DNA from 3 places in the Exiguobacterium sp. UBA5002 genome. Region 2 is predicted to be linked to each of the others. Evidence: riboswitches for the same ligand, from Rfam matches in the RefSeq annotation. Region 2 holds a riboswitch; each other region holds the start of a gene.
What was found. A riboswitch is a leader RNA that binds a small molecule or an ion and turns the genes downstream of it on or off. The one in region 2 is predicted to bind S-adenosylmethionine.
Positions count from the first base shown of each region.

Region 1: it holds a riboswitch for S-adenosylmethionine, as region 2 does, so the genes downstream of both, B4C70_RS04205 (Na+/H+ antiporter NhaC family protein) here and B4C70_RS06495 (methionine ABC transporter ATP-binding protein) in region 2, are expected to answer to the same signal.
Region 3: it holds a riboswitch for S-adenosylmethionine, as region 2 does, so the genes downstream of both, B4C70_RS14620 (amino acid permease) here and B4C70_RS06495 (methionine ABC transporter ATP-binding protein) in region 2, are expected to answer to the same signal.

Region 1 covers NZ_DGYQ01000019.1:14,690-17,970, reverse strand. Annotated here, with positions in the region: gene B4C70_RS04215 (aldo/keto reductase) at 1-383, opposite strand, end outside; gene B4C70_RS04210 (hypothetical protein) at 543-746, shown strand; gene B4C70_RS04205 (Na+/H+ antiporter NhaC family protein) at 786-2,096, opposite strand; SAM riboswitch class I at 2,177-2,281, opposite strand; gene B4C70_RS04200 (metal ABC transporter solute-binding protein, Zn/Mn family) at 2,350-3,281, opposite strand, start outside.
Region 2 covers NZ_DGYQ01000023.1:105,740-109,020, forward strand. Annotated here, with positions in the region: gene B4C70_RS06485 (MetQ/NlpA family ABC transporter substrate-binding protein) at 1-378, opposite strand, end outside; gene B4C70_RS06490 (methionine ABC transporter permease) at 398-1,048, opposite strand; gene B4C70_RS06495 (methionine ABC transporter ATP-binding protein) at 1,038-2,066, opposite strand; SAM riboswitch class I at 2,153-2,256, opposite strand; SAM riboswitch class I at 2,506-2,607, shown strand; gene B4C70_RS06500 (alpha/beta hydrolase) at 2,675-3,281, shown strand, end outside.
Region 3 covers NZ_DGYQ01000048.1:62,853-66,133, forward strand. Annotated here, with positions in the region: gene B4C70_RS14615 (ketopantoate reductase family protein) at 138-1,055, shown strand; SAM riboswitch class I at 1,092-1,193, shown strand; gene B4C70_RS14620 (amino acid permease) at 1,271-2,674, shown strand; gene mmuM (homocysteine S-methyltransferase) at 2,649-3,281, shown strand, end outside.

The DNA of each region.
Region 1 (3,281 bases), on a different contig from region 2:
TTGCCTGCTTCATACAGTTCAACCATTGCTTTCCACGCTTCGATATAGCCTTCGACCGGCCAGTGGATGAGATAAAGGTCAAGATAATCTGTTTCGAGACGTTCGAGCGATTCTGCGAATGCTTCCTTCGTCCGACCGGCACGAATATCATCGTTCCAGACTTTTGACGTTAAGAAGAGATCCTCACGTTTCACGCCGCTTTCCTTGATTCCTTTTGCGACACCGCGCTCGTTTTTGTAGACAGCAGCCGTATCGATATGACGATAACCGACACGTAATGCTTCAGCAACAGCAGCGGGTGCTTCTGTCTCTTCGTCTACTTGCCAGACACCGAATCCAATTTGGGGAATCGTAATACCGTTTGAAAGTTTTGCGTATTGCATGTGTTACTCCTCCTCATAAAACGTAGTTTAGATTTGCTCGTTTAGTTTAGCACGAACGAACGAAACCGTCCGTTTCCATGCTCATGGAGGAATAGAATGGGTTAAAATAAAAGAGAATTCATCACATCTGACCGTATGTCAGAAAGAGGGGGAGAAAGGATGGCTCAAAAGAATAAAAAGCTATCAAAGGGAGCTTGGCTTAGTATTAGTGCCTTGTTGGTCACGCAAGCAGTTAGCCTATTTTTCAGTGTACGAAAATCAGGACGTAACCCGTGGGTATGGGGAGGCGCGGGACTCGTTCAGTTTCCACTTCCAGCAATCGCGTATTTGATTTTAGAACGACAAGCGAAGCAGAAAAAATAACGAAACAGGTCCGATCATAGCGATCGGACCTGTCGTTTGTTAAGAAGAGATTTTTTCTTGTTGAGCAACTGATTTCTTTGGACGTGGGAAACCGAAGATGATGGCAATCGATCCACAGACGAAGAGCAGGAACGGATAGAACAGATACGGAATCAGTTCCGGTGAAGCCGTTTTCGTCAATTCTGCTGCAATCAAGAGTTGCGCCCCATACGGAATGATACCTTGAATCCCACAAGAGAAGATATCGAGAATACTCGCTGATTTCTTGCGATCGACTTCATACGTATCAGCGATTTCAGCTGCCAGTGGTCCAGCGACGAGAATCGAGATCGTATTGTTCGCCGTTGCGAGATTCGTCGCACTGACGAGTGCTGCCATACTGAATTCGGCACCGCGACGCTGAGAAATCTTGCGCGTCAACGTCTCTTTCAAGTAGACGATTCCACCGTTGAACGTGATCAAGCTGACGAGACCACCCATGAGGAGCGTCAAAATGGAGATTTCCGCCATGCCCATCATTCCTTTTGACATCGAGAGGACGAAGCCACTCAAGCCGAAACTACCATCAATCATACCGATGATGCCGGTGAGTAACGTACCACCAATTAAGACAAGAATGACATTGACGCCAAATAGTGCAAGGACGATGACAGCAAGATATGGAATCAACTTGTAGAATTCAAATGCTTTTGCTTCGACGACGTCACCAGAACCAGAAACGAATGCGAGTAGGATGACCGTCAAAATAGCAGCCGGTAGGACGATCATGAAGTTCGTCCGGAACTTATCGCGCATGTTCGTTTTTTGGGTACGGACGGCAGCAATCGTCGTATCCGAGATGAACGACAAGTTATCGCCGAACATCGATCCACCAACGACTGACGCTGCTGCGATCGCAACGTTGATGCCTGTCGCTTCATGAATACCGAAGGCGATCGGCGCGAGTGCAGCAATCGTTCCAGTCGATGTTCCCATTGCCATCGAGATGAAGGCAGCGATGATGAACAGACCACTCATCAGTAATGACGGAGGTAGGAACGTCAAAGCAGCATTGACGGTTGCATCGATGGCACCGATTGCTTCTGCCGTTCCAGAAAACGTACCGGCTAATAAGAAGATGAAGACCATGATCATGATATCAGGATTTCCGGCACCCGTTGCGATTCGTTCGACCGTTTGATTGATGGATCCTTTCGTCGTGATTGCAGCAAAGATCAAAGCGATCAATGCGGCGATAAGGATCGGAAATTTGTAAAAGTCGTCATAGAAGATCCCGGCTCCGATGAAGAGGACCAGGAATACGACGAGGGGAAGCAGTGCCCATTTGTTAGGCATGATCGTTTCATTCATTGTTGACACCTCGTTTCTCAAAGATACAAAAAAGACCCCTTCGCAAGAAAGAAGGAGGTCTTTATGAAATAAAGACGCTCTTCTTATCTCTCAAGCTTTCGCTTGCTGGATTTGGCACAGTACGAATCAAATCGTCCGCTGCCGAAACATCATTGGGCCAGTCCCTCCGTTTCTCGCGATAAAAAGAAGTCATTCAATTGTTTAAAACACGTTTCTTACCGTACCGCATTGAGTAACGCGTGTCAACTGTACTTTACTGAAGTGCTTGTTTTAACGTCTGGACGTTTTCTTCCATCAATTTAAAATAAGAGCTGTTTTGCTGTGCTTTCGTGACGGACTCTAGATTATGAATCGTCACGGATTCAGCTCCGATTTCTTTTTGAATGACACGTGCGACCTTAGGTGAGACCGTTTCTTCGAACGCGACGTATTTCAAATCATGCATCCGTGCTTCTTTCACTAAAGCAGCCAGTTGCTTTTGTGACGGTTCATCGGAAGGAGAAATTCCCGCGATCGGCAGTTGCGTGAAACCATATCGTTCTGCGAGGTAACCGTAAGCGGCATGCGTAACGAGAAGTTCTTTTTTCGATCCATCAGCGACGGCTTGTTTGAATTCTTTATCTAGTGCGTCAGCTTGCTGATCGAACGCTTTTAAGTTTTTCTCGAATGTCGCTTTGTCTTTTGGTATTTCTTTTGATAGAGCGACTGTGATGGAACGTGCCATTGCTTTTGCGTTGGTAGGATCGAGCCAGACGTGTGGATCGTATTTTCCGTGGTCATGGCCTTCTTCTTCATGCGCAGGTTTATCCGTTGCGTGATCATCGTGCCCTTCTTCTTCGTGGGCATGTTCGTCTTCACTATGCCCCTCTTCTTCATGTGCATGGAGTGTAGCATCCGATTCTAGTAAGTTGACGTCCTTACTCGTCTCGACGAAGCGGACATCCGTGCCTTTTAGACTCTCCTGGATTTTTTTCGAATACGGCTCGAGCGTCGTACCGGTTAAGAGGAACAAGTCGCCCTTAGCAATCTCGGTGAGTTGTTTTGACGTCGGCTCGTAAGAGTGGGGGTCTGCTCCAGGTGGGACGATCATCTTGACGTTGACTTGATCCCCTCCGATTTCGCGGGCAATAGCAGCCGTCGCGAACGTTGATGCATAGACTTCTGTCTGGGTTTTATCTGAAGTCG
Region 2 (3,281 bases):
TTTTCCGCCAGTTGGAATGTCTTTGACATCCTTGTATTTATCCGAGTAGATCCCCATCGGTGCGATGACAGTCGTCGCAATCGGCGATAGCTTCAAGTTATGTTCTTTCTTGAAAGCGTTGAAGTAGGAAATCGTCTGGAAGGCATTGGCGTCGATCTCACCCTCAGCCAGTGCCATGTTCGGCTGGACATAATCGGAGAACTTGACGAGTTCGATTTTGATGCCTTCCTTCTCTGCTTTTTTCGCGACATAATCCCAAACTTGTGTGTCTGAACCGCTGACACCGAGCTTGATCGTCTTTTCGTCTTCTCCTGATGCTGCGCACCCGGCAAATAAAATCGTCGTGAGTGTTGCTCCAATTGCTACTGCTTTTTTCATGGCTGAATCGCTCCCTTGATTAATGTCTTCTGATTTTTCGTGCGACGATGTTGCCTGTCGTCTGTAAGCCTTGGACTAAGATGACGAGAATCCCGACCGTGATGATCATGACTTTCGTATCAAACCGTTGATAGCCGTAAGTAATTGCTAAGTCACCCAAACCGCCACCACCGATGGCGCCTGCCATCGCCGACGCCCCGATCAAGCCGACCGTCGCGATCGTTAAGTTCAGGATGAGTGAACCGAGTGCTTCCGGTAGGAGGAAGCGGAAAATCGTTTGAAACGGTGTCGCGCCCATCGCTTCTGCTGCTTCAAGAACGCCTTTATCGACTTCGAGTAAAGAACTCTCGATCAGACGCGCCATGTACGGTGCAGCGTAAAAGACGAGCGGAACGATTGCGGCTTCTGTTCCGATCGATGTCTGAACGATCAAGCGCGTCAACGGGATGATCGCGACGAGTAAGATGATGAACGGAATCGAGCGGAAAATATTGACGATACTGTTGAAGAACGTGAACAACGGAACATTTTCAAGTAACGCTCCTTTTCGCGTGACGACAAGCAGGATACCGAGTGGTAAGCCGATCAAGGTCGAGAACAAGAGCGAAACGGATACCATCGTCATCGTCTGCAAGAATGCTGTCCAGATATCACTGTAGTTAACTAGCATCAGCGAGCACCTCCTCAACGGTTACCTGCGCCTGATCGATGTAGTGTAACGCTCGTTTCACTTCTGTCGTCTCACCGATCAGTTCAACGAGTAATGTGCCGAACGGCGTATCCTGCAACTCCGTGATGCTACCGTGCAGGATATTGACATCGACGTCGAAGCGTTTTGCGACTTGCGATAAGAGTGGTTGTCCGGTGTGATGTCCAAGGAAGTGAATCTTATAGATTGGATTCGCATTCCGGGACTCGATCAACTGACGAATCGACGCTGGAATCTCGTCATGCATGACGGAGCGAACGAAATTTTTCGCTGTCTCAGTCTGCGGGTTTGAAAAGACATCAAAGACCGTTCCTGACTCGATCAACTTTCCAGCTTCAATGACGGCGACCCGGTCGCAAATCTCCCGGATGACGCCCATCTCGTGGGTGATCAAGAGAATCGTGATCCCGTACTCGGCATTGATCCGTTTTAATAACTGAAGAATATGATGTGTCGTCTGGGGATCAAGTGCTGACGTCGCTTCGTCACATAAAAGGACGGAAGGTTGCGTCGCGAGTGCCCGGGCGATACCAACGCGCTGTTTCTGCCCACCCGACAATTGATCCGGATAATGATCTGCTTTGTCCGCGAGATCGACGAATTCGAGTAACTCCGTCACCCGGCGGCGAATTTCGTCTTTCTTGACGCCTGCGAGAACGAGTGGTTTCGCGACATTCGTAAAGACCGTGTTCGCATTCAACAGATTGAAGTGCTGAAAGATCATCCCGATCCGTTGTTTTGCTTGGCGTAACTTTTTCGGAGACAGTTGCGTTAAATCTTCCCCATCGACCGTCACCGTTCCTGACGTCGGTCGTTCTAACAGATTGACGCAGCGGAGCAGTGAACTTTTCCCGGCACCGCTAAAACCGATGACCCCAAAGATTTCACCTTTTTCGATCGTCAGGTCGACACCGTCGAGCGCTGCAATCGTCTGATCTTTCGTGACGTACGTTTTTTTGACTTGATGAAATGCAATCATTCCGTTTTCCCCCTTCATTCAACAAAAAAGGTCCCTTCTTGAGAAACAAGAAGAGACCTGGATCCGCACAGTGGCAGAATCCACTCCACTCATCTCTCAGACATCTGTCTGATGGAATTGGCACAGTGCTCATAATGAGTCTGTTGCCGAGGTTTCGTAGGGCCAGTCCCTCCACCTCTCTGGATAAGTATTGCGGTATGAAATTCGTATGTGTGTTGTTGTGTTGTTGCTTATGTCGTAAAACTAATTTTTACATTACGGGTCGAACCTTTAAAAGTCAACCAACTTTTCAAAAATAATCCATTTGGCGCATATCGATGGATGAACAAGTTATGAGTTAGCTTACTGAACGGATCATGATTCGTCAAGAACGATTTGACAAGTCATTTTCGGTCGTGCTACCATCGTTTCAATGATTAATCCGACAATTCCAATATGATATTTATCAAGAGTGAACGAGAGACCTGGCTCTATGACTTCACGGCAACCTGCAATCTGTAAGGTGCTCCGACCAGCAAAGCGCGGCTTTGGATGATACGGTGAAAAACTCGTGGGCGTCCAAGCAGTGACGTCGACGAGTTTTTTTCATGAATGGAGGAAAAATAGTAATGATGAACTATCCTGTATTGACTGGTGCTGAAGCATTTTATCTTCAAGGTGGACCGATCGGCATTCTAATCTGTCATGGTTTTAACGCCACTCCGCAGAGTGTCCGGGACGTCGGTGAGGCATTTGCTGCCGAAGGTTTTACCGTCTATGCCCCGCGCTTACGTGGACATGGAACGAACGTCCGCGAGTTTGAACAATCGACTGCTCGATGTTGGAAGCAAAGCCTGCAAGACGGCTATGAACGTTTACAAGAAACATGCGATCAAGTCTTCGTCATCGGTCAATCGATGGGTGCGACGCTTGCGTTGTCGCTCGCTGCTGACGGCATTCCGTTTGCCGGCATCATTACGATCAATGCCGCACTCTCCGTTCCATCCTATGAAGCACTTTCGTTCGAGGACGGTCCACAGTACTTACCGGAAGGGGCACCGGACATTAAGCGAGCAGCCTTCGAAATCATTTATGACCTCGTTCCGAGCCGTTGTGCGTTCGAACTCGTCCGTCTAATGGATGAGACAAAAGGACGCCTCGGATCCATTCTCCTGCCGACATTGATTCTCTACTCGGCGACCGATCACGTCGTTCCGCCGTCGAGCTCGGATTATC
Region 3 (3,281 bases), on a different contig from region 2:
TATATACGTTTTTTTCTAAAATGCAAACGCTTCACTTAAATCTTAACGATTCAACTGGCAATCAGGAAATCGATTCCAAATATGTTAGGGTGAAGGAGTAATCAATAATCAGAACGGGTAAGGAGGAGATAGTACATATGAATATTTTAGTTGTAGGTGCAGGAGCAGTCGGAGGTTATTTCGGGGGCCGTCTTGCTGAGCAAGGTGAACAGGTGACCTTTCTCGTCCGTCCGAAGCGATATGAACAATTACAAAAGACAGGGTTACAGATCACTAGTCCTCATGGTGATGTTATGATCACGCCTCAGTTAGTGACACGAGACATGCGACTGAATCACACATTTGATGTCGTCTTACTTTCGACGAAAGCCTATCACTTGGATGATGTCCTACAGGATCTTGCGCCATTTGTTTCGAGCGAGACGTACATCATTCCTTTGTTGAACGGCATGCAGCATATACGACGGTTAACAGAAGTCTTCGGAGAAGATCGAGTACTGGGCGGACTTTGCTTCATTGAATCGACGCTTGATGCAGAAGGGCGTATTGTACAGACAAGCCCGTCGCATCGGCTATTGTTTGGTTCACGAACCGGTAAACCAACAGCGCGTTTAGAGGAGATTGCAACACGTTTTGCGAAAGCGAAGGCACCGATGGCGTACTCGATGCATATCATGGATGACATGTGGCAAAAGTACCTCTTCATTTCGACATTTGCGGGCGTGACGACACTATTTCGCTCTGCCATCGGTCCAATTCGCAAGGACCCAATTGGTCATCAGATGATTCAAGACGTCATGAAGGAAGCGAAGCGAGCGATGGAAGAACAAGGCGCAGTCTTTAATGACGATGTAGAAGCGGTCTTGCTGAAGCAGATGCATGCAATGGAAGACACGATGAAATCATCGATGTTACGGGACATGGAAAAGGGTCAGCCCGTCGAAGTGAAACATTTCTTTAGTACTTTGCTCGAAACACGCTCTTCACGTCATCTTCAACTGATTGAATCTAATTTATGGATCTATCAAAAAAATCGGGAAATGCCTGTTGACTGAATTATCTGCATTCTGATATGGTTAGGAACAATTACATACTTATCCAGAGAGGTGGAGGGACTGGCCCTATGAAACCTCAGCAACAGGTCGAAAGATACTGTGCTAATTCCTGCGGGTGCTGCACCCGATCGATAAGATTTCCGAATTGTCGACCGACGCATCCGTGAGGATGCGTTTTTTGTTTGGAATAGGTGGAACGAGGAGGAAATGGATTCATGAAAACGAGCGGAGCGTTTCGACGCAAGATGGAATCACGTCATCTGATCATGCTGTCGTTAGGTGGTGTCATTGGAACAGGATTATTTTTAAGTACAGGTTATACGTTGGAACAAGCAGGACGCGTCGGAACGATTCTGTCTTACTTGATTGGGGCCGTCGTCGTTTACTTAGTCATGTTAAGTCTCGGTGAACTCGCCGTGCACATGCCGGAAACCGGATCATTCCATAAGTACGCAACGAAGTACATTGGACCCGGCACCGGTTATACAGTGGCCTGGCTCTACTGGCTGACGTGGACGGTCGCCCTTGGTTCAGAATTCACGGCAGCAGGCATTTTGATGCAACGTTGGTTCCCGTCGATTCCAGTCTGGGTGTTCAGTGCATTATTCGCTGCGATGATCCTTGGTATCAACGTCTTGAAGGTCCGCGTATTTGCTGAAGTCGAGTTTTGGTTCTCCGCCATTAAGGTCGTGACGATCATTGCTTTCATTTTACTTGGTGCGGGAGCCATCGTTGGCTTCATCCCATTACAAGATGGTAGCCCGGCACCATTCTTTTCTTCCTTAACGGAAGGAGGATTGTTTCCAAATGGGGCATTTGCGATCTTCATGACGATGCTTGCCGTGAACTTTGCTTACTCAGGAACGGAATTGATCGGCGTCGCAGCGGGTGAAGCGGTCGATCCGAAGCGGACGATTCCGCTTGCGATCCGAACAACGATTTTGCGACTCGTCCTCTTTTTCGTCGGTACGATCATCGTATTAGCCGTCTTATTGCCAACGGAAGGGAAGGGCGTGCTCGAAAGTCCATTCGTTGCCGTGTTTGAACGAATCGGGATTCCGTATGCGGCAGACGTGATGAACTTCGTCATTCTGACAGCGATCTTATCGGCAGCGAACTCTGGGCTTTACGCTGCCTCCCGGATGCTTTGGTCGCTTGCGAACGAACGCATGATTCCGCGCTTCTTCGCCCAGGTGACACCAAGTGGGGTTCCACTTCGAGCTGTATTGTTCAGCATGCTTGGCGGAGGACTTGCTTTGCTTTCTAGCATCTATGCAGCAGGAAGTGTCTATATCGCGCTCGTCTCGATTTCCGGTCTTGCTGTTGTCGTCGTCTGGATGAGTATCAGCGTTGCGCAGTATCGCTTCCGGAAACAATTCCTCCGCGAAGGGCATATGGTCGACGAATTGGTCTATCGTACACCACTCTTTCCATTGGTACCGATCGCCGCTTTCGTCGTCTGTTTGATTTCCCTGATTGGTATCGGATTTGATCCGACGCAACGAGTCGCCTTGTATTGCGGTATCCCATTCATCGTGATCTGTTATGTCGTTCATGCGTTCACGAATTCTTCTCAGAAACGGAGTGTTGAAGATGTCCCGAATCAAAAATCCAGTTGACCAACGATTACAGGAAGTTCCTTTTCTTATTTTAGATGGTGCCCTTGCGACCGAACTCGAACAAAAGGGATTCGACCTGAACGATCCACTTTGGTCGGCACGCCTCTTAATTGAAGCACCGGAACAGATTGAGCGTGTCCATCACGATTACTTTGAAGTGGGCGCCGATGTTGCGATCACCTCAAGCTATCAAGCAAGTATCGAAGGATTCAAGCAACGTCACATCACGACCGAGGAAGCACAAGCGTTAATTCGACAAACGGTTACCTTAGCGCAAGATGCACGGACGCGTAGCGGAAAGAGTGCCGCATTGATCGCGGGATCAGTTGGTCCTTATGGTGCCTACTTAGCAGATGGTTCTGAGTATCGCGGTCATTATGGTGTGTCAGCAGATGTGCTAGAAGCCTTCCACAGACCACGCATCGAAGCATTGATTGAAGCGGGGGCTGATCTGCTGGCATTCGAGACAATTCCGTCGCTTGAGGAAGCTGTCGTGTTGTTCGGGATTCTCGAAGCGTTCCCGGAAGTATCTGCTTGGCTGACGTTCTCGCTTCAAGATGCGACGCACATTAGTGAAGGAACGGCACTTGCGACGTGTATTGAAACG